Regions from separate parts of the Francisella uliginis genome, predicted to be linked through region 1. Evidence: riboswitches for the same ligand, from Rfam matches in the RefSeq annotation. Region 1 holds a riboswitch; the other holds the start of a gene.

Region 1 (3,296 bases):
TTAATAGACTTAGAAAGTCTGTTAAGCTAAAAGAATATTCTTTTCCTAAAAAACTAGTTGATAGATTAGAGAAAAAATAATGAGTTTTGAGAATCAGTTAAGTGATATTTTTGATTTAGATATATGGGAGCTGAAACCCCAATATAAATCGTCTAATCAATTACAAACTGATAATGAGAATAGTAATGTTAATTTAGAAGAAATTACCGTTGACCTTAAACAAAATTCTCTAATTAGTAGAGAATTAGTTTATACAAATAATATTGATAGTAATAAGATCATAAATATATTTATTGAAAATGACCTTAATACTAATTTTTTAAATAATATTGTAGATAATTTATTCTTTAATTCAAAAGTAAGTATTTTTAGAATTCAGTCTACTGATTTTCAGACAGATCTTAATGAAATCAACCTTTTTGAGAAAGACTTTATTCTAGAAGGTAGTAATCTATTAAGTACACAAAATAAAAAACATATATTAGCAAAGCTATATGAGTATGCGGATTTTAAGTCTAGGTAAATCTCACTTTGATGCAGTTATTAGTCTTATACGATTTTCAGATAGAGAGTTTAGTTGGTCAGATCAACAAATTCTAGATTCTATTGAGAATGATTTAACTTTAGGTTTATTTGAAAATGATAAATTAAGGGCAATAGCTATTTTTAATAGTATTTTTGATACAGCAGAGCTTTTATATGTTTGTGTTGATAAATCTAATCAGAATAAAGGTTTCGGCTATAAAGTTCTTAAACAATCTTTTACATATTTGCTAAAGCAAAAGATATCTAAAGTTTTTTTAGAAGTTGATGTTAGTAATCATTATGCGTTAAAGCTTTATAATAAAATTGGTTTCAAAAAAATATCTACGCGTAAAAACTATTATAAGAAAAATGATGGTAGTTATAATGACGCATTAATCTATAAGTTAGAAATAAGCTAGATTAGAGAATATATTAAATAGCCGGAAATTGTGATATATTGTGTAAATGAGACAGCAGGGGGGCTATTAAATAATAGCTGAGAAGAACCCTTAGAACCTGATCTAATTAATATTAGCGTAGGGAGTTTGTTTGGTATATCTTTTAAAAAGTAAATCACTCAAACTTCTATTATTTATTAAATAATAGGAGATTAACATTGGAAAATTTTGGTTATATAACATTAAATATATCATTAATTCTTTATTTCGTACATTTTCTGCCGCAGACTATTCATAATCAGTTTAAGCATAAGACATTCGAAATTAGTCTTTGGACTCACTCTTTGATGATATTTGCAAATGCATTAGATTTGATTTATGCAATTGGTTTTAATTTACAGTGGCAATATGTATTGGTAGATATAATTTTATTGTTTTTTTTAACTGTTCAACAGTTTCAAATTTTAAATGATAGAAGAGAAAAGAAGATATTTATACATACTTTATTAATTCTGGCATTTTTATTATTAATAGTATTAATAATTAATATAGTAAAATTGGATAAAACATATTTATTATGGTGTGGATCAATAAGTGGGGTAATTTATAATATTTATTATCTTCCGCAGATTTGTAAAAATTATCTTCAAAGAGATGCCCAGGGGTTTAGCATTTTTTATTTAGGACTTTTAGCGATTAATATTTTATGTGATATAAATAGTGCTATTTTCTTGAGCTGGCCTATTGTGTCACTTCTAGTCCCTTGTAGTATGTTTGTGTTAGTGTTTATTCAGATACTTCAATATTTATATTATAAAGATATATTTTCAAAGCTACTTTTGAAGAAGGCCCAAAACAAACTGTAAACTTTACTGGAGCTTATGTTAAAATATTTGGTAGTTCATATCTAGTAATTTTAAAATAATAATGAAAAATACATTTAAGAATTTGTTATTGTTGTTTGCATGCATGGTTTTTAGTAATACTTTTGCAGACACTAAGACTAAAGTTTCATATAGCCCATATGTAATAGGTCAGTCATTGGGTAAAATTTCACATAAAAGTTTTAAAGCAATGGATAAAGAGCTTTCAAAACAAGATTTTATTACTGGATTTGATGATACTATTCTAGATAAAAAACCTGACTATAATAAGATATCTGATCAAGATTCTTATGTGGTAGGTATGATTATTGCTGCCAAATATAAGTCAGATCTTAAGAAGTTAATTAAGATTAATAAGAAAAACTCTCAAGAATTTGTTAAAGGCTTTAATAGTGCCGCAAATTCAGATAATGCTAAACTAACGGCACAAAATAAAAAAATATTAGAATATTTTAAAAAATCTGATGATGAGGATGATTAAAAGTAATATTTGATCAATTATTATATTGATAAATAAGCTATGCTACTTTATTCTTAAGTCTAATTAAATATCTATTTTTTTTATAATGCAAAAGCTTAAAGATATTCAAACTCTTATTGAGAATGATATAAAAAATAATAACCAATTTATTATTGATTCTCTTTCCTCAGATGTGGTTCTTATTAATCAAATTAGTCACTATATCATAAATAGTGGTGGTAAGAGGTTACGCCCACTTTTAGTTATGCTTTTTTCTAGAGCATTAAACTACCAAGGTGATAAACATTTAGCTTGTGCTGCTATTATAGAGTTTATACATACAGCAACATTACTACATGATGATGTTGTAGATAACTCAGAGCTACGTAGAGGTAAAGAAACCGCTAATAATGTTTTTGGTAATGCTGCCAGTGTTCTGACAGGTGATTTTCTATACTCAAGAGCTTTTCAGATGATGGTAGGTTTGGATAATATGCAAATTATGCAAATATTGGCAGATGCAACGAATAAAATTTCTGAAGGAGAGGTTTTACAGCTGTTAAATGCGAGAAATTCTGAGCTTACTGAGAAAGATTATACTAACGTTATATATTGTAAGACAGCAAAGCTTTTTGAGGCCGCTTGTGAGTTAGCAGGGGTTATTAGTTTAGATAAAGATAATTATCAAGAACATCAGGATAATATTAAAAGCTACGGTGTTTACTTAGGAAATGCATTTCAAATAGCAGATGATGTATTAGATTATGTTTCGGATGCTGAAAGCTTAGGTAAGAATATTGGTGATGATTTAGATGAAGGTAAAATGACTTTACCAACAATCCATGCTCTTGCTAATATTGATCAACAAAAACAAAAAGTACTGAAAAGAGCTATAGAAGAAGGTCAATATAATGTTGATGAGATTGTAGCTATAGTTAAAAATAGTGGTGCGGTAGAGTACTCATATAAGGTTGCTTGTCATTATGCCGATCTAGCGAAACAATCTATAAATTTTTTGCCTGAATCTGA
Region 2 (3,296 bases), 160 kb from region 1:
TTATCATATATATCAATCTGTAATTCAGGATAAGTCTTAGCTAAAGATACTGCCAAGACTCGACCCATTACACCAGATCCAAGAATTGCTATATTACTCATTTGTATGTTCTAAGTTCTTTAAATCTTGAGAAAGCTTCATAGAGCAGAAGCTAGGTCCGCACATTGAGCAAAAATGCGCAAATTTATGTCCTTCTTTAGGTAGCGTTTGATCGTGAAAATATCTAGCTTTCTCAGGATCTAGACCTAAATTAAATTGATCTTCCCACCTAAATTCAAACCTTGCTTTTGATAAAGCATTATCTCTAATCTGAGCTCCTGGAAAACCCTTAGCAAGATCCGCAGCGTGTGCAGCTAGTTTATAAGTAACAATACCCTCTCTAACATCATCTTTATTTGGCAATCCAAGATGTTCTTTTGGTGTTACATAACATAACATAGCTGTTCCATACCAAGCTATTTGTGCAGCACCTATCGCAGATGTGATATGGTCATACCCTGGAGCTATATCTGTAACTAATGGACCTAAAGTATAAAATGGAGCTTCAAAGCAATCTTTTAGTTCATAATCCATATTTTCTTTGATAAGCTGCATTGGCACATGTCCAGGACCTTCTATCATAACTTGCACATCATGTTGCCACGCAACTTTAGTTAACTCTCCTAGAGTTCTTAACTCAGATAATTGAGCACTATCATTTGCATCATTTATAGACCCAGGTCGTAACCCATCACCAAGTGAGAAACTTATATCATATGCTTTCATAATCTCACAAATCTCTTCAAAATGAGTATATAAAAAGTTTTCTTTATTATGATGTAAGCACCATTTAGCCAAGATTGATCCACCTCGTGAAACAATGCCTGTGATCCGATTACTAGCTAATGTTACAAATGCTTTTCTAACCCCAGCATGAATTGTGAAATAACTAACGCCTTGTTCAGCTTGTTCAATCAATGTATCTCGATAAATTTCCCAAGTTAAATTTTCAACTTTACCATTAACTTTCTCCAAGGCTTGATAAATTGGAACTGTACCTATTGGTACTGGACTGTTTCTGATAATCCACTCGCGTGTTTGATGAATATGCTTACCTGTTGAAAGGTCCATTACAGTATCAGCACCCCACTTTATGGATATCACCATTTTTTCAACTTCTTCTAACATTGATGATGTCACTGCTGATGTACCAATATTTGCATTAACTTTGACTAAAAAGTTTCTACCTATAATCATAGGCTCTAACTCAGGATGGTTAATATTTGCTGGAATAATGGCTCTACCAGCTGCTATTTCATCTCGAACAAACTCTGGAGTGATTTCTTTTTGAATGTTTGCACCAAAAGATATTCCTTGATGTTGATTTTTATACTCACTATCAAGGTGAAGATTTGCTCTTAGGATATTTTCCCTCATTGCAACGTAATACATTTCAGGTGTTATGATACCCTTTTTAGCATAATGCATCTGTGATACGTTCTTACCTTTCTTTGCCTTAAGAGGAATATGTCTATTTTTAAAGTTCAACCTTTCTTCTTTAAACTGAGAATTTGTATATTCTGAAGTGAAACTATCTAACTGATCTATATCTTTATTTTGCTCAAGCCACTCTAGCCTATGCCTACTTAAACCTTTTTCTATATTAACTGGAGTTTCTGAAGAATACTCACCAGAAGTATCATATATAAAGATATCAGGGTTTTTATTAATATTTCCATTTATGTTAGTGTCAGTTTGTTTAATCTTTCTAAATGGAACTTTTATTGGTTTACTTGGATATTCAATATAACACTTCTCAGAACTAAAATACTCTATAGATAGCGTTGATTTTTCTGTATTAGTTTGAATATCTTGATTTTTAGAGTTATTCATTTTCATCTCCTATTTTATCAATTCAAACTAGTATAGGTAGATGAGTATTAAGAATATAATTGATACAACTATAGATATAAGTAGTTATAATCAAAATCAAATTACACTTCCTACACTAGTACTAACTAGACCAGGTTCAAAGGGTTAGAAAAAATCCTCTCAGCATAGTTAAATAAACTATGCACCCCTGTGCTTCAAGACTAAAGTAAATATTATCTCTAAGACTATGTCAAGAATGTAAGTGGTAAAACTATGAAAATTTATTAAAAGTCTAAATTAACTATTTCAAGATATTGCATCTGTGTTTGTAAAAACATCTCACCCACAACTTTAAATTTAACTGGGATATCTGTAACATAAAATCTATATTCTGGATCTAATTTAGATGTATTTAAAATACTACTATCTATAAGTAATTCCTTTAGAATCTTGCTAGCTTGCAGGGAAGGATCTATCAAATCAACACTTAAAATATCAGATATACTTTGTTTGATAATAGGATAATGTGTACAACCTAAAATAAGTGCCTGAATATCTTTATCATTAAAATACTCAAGGTACTGCTTTGCAACTAACTCAACTATTTGCCCTTCAACAAACCCCTCTTCTATCATTGACACAAATAGCCCACAAGGCGTACTATAAACTTCTGTTTCAGGATTATTTTTATGGATTTGCAATGCATATGCATTACTATTTATTGTTGCGGGTGTAGCAATAACACCTACAGTATCTAGATCATTAACTAGGCTAACTCCAGCACTTATAACATCGATAACTGGGATACCTCTAGCAATATCCTGAACAATATCTTTAGCAAGTGCTGATATTGTGTTACAGGCTATTATTATAGCTTTAACTTCTTGTGCAATCAGAAATTTTGCTGTTTGGGCTGCAAACTTTTGAATAGTTGCTCGTGACTTAGTACCATAGGGAATCCTTGCAATATCACCAAAATAAATAATATTTTCATTAGGCAATATTTCCATTAGGTTTTTAACAACAGTTAAACCTCCTATACCAGAATCAAAGACACCTATAGGCCTGTTATTTTGCATTACTTTTTCTCAAGCTTTCTAATGATTTTCTTACGTGAGCGAGATGGAATTTTCTCCAAGTATTCTTCTTTTGCTTTAATAAACGGTAATAAATTCTTTAAAGGTAATACTGCCTGGTTTGCATCATCTGCAATAAAATTCTCACTCAATTGAGCATCATCATTTGCAAAAATAACAATGGTCACAACTGGTATACCTTTTATATAGATTCTTTGTTTATACAAATAAGTTTGCAATACCTTTTTCTGAGCAAATGTTTGTCTGATTGGATTCTTTATAGTTTTTGCATATACTTTATTATTCTGCGAGGTTTTTGAAACTTGCCATCTTTCAGCCATATTCTCAACTTGGATATAGCCACGATTA

Evidence for each region. Region 1 has a riboswitch for thiamine pyrophosphate ahead of F7310_RS05780 (PQ-loop repeat-containing protein). Riboswitches for the same ligand answer to the same signal wherever they lie in the genome.
Region 2: linked by a shared signal. The riboswitch ahead of thiC (phosphomethylpyrimidine synthase ThiC) and the one ahead of F7310_RS05780 (PQ-loop repeat-containing protein) in region 1 are both predicted to bind thiamine pyrophosphate.

The regions. Positions count from the first base shown of each region.
Region 1 is NZ_CP016796.1:1,231,683-1,234,978, reverse strand. Features, by position in the region: gene rluB (23S rRNA pseudouridine(2605) synthase RluB) at 1-80, shown strand, start outside; gene F7310_RS05790 (hypothetical protein) at 80-523, shown strand; gene F7310_RS05785 (GNAT family N-acetyltransferase) at 501-944, shown strand; TPP riboswitch at 991-1,086, shown strand; gene F7310_RS05780 (PQ-loop repeat-containing protein) at 1,142-1,789, shown strand; gene F7310_RS05775 (hypothetical protein) at 1,851-2,288, shown strand; gene F7310_RS05770 (polyprenyl synthetase family protein) at 2,374-3,296, shown strand, end outside.
Region 2 is NZ_CP016796.1:1,390,529-1,393,824, forward strand. Features, by position in the region: gene F7310_RS06560 (FAD-dependent oxidoreductase) at 1-101, opposite strand, end outside; gene thiC (phosphomethylpyrimidine synthase ThiC) at 94-1,872, opposite strand; TPP riboswitch at 1,963-2,071, opposite strand; gene murI (glutamate racemase) at 2,136-2,930, opposite strand; gene F7310_RS06575 (nuclease-related domain-containing protein) at 2,930-3,296, opposite strand, start outside.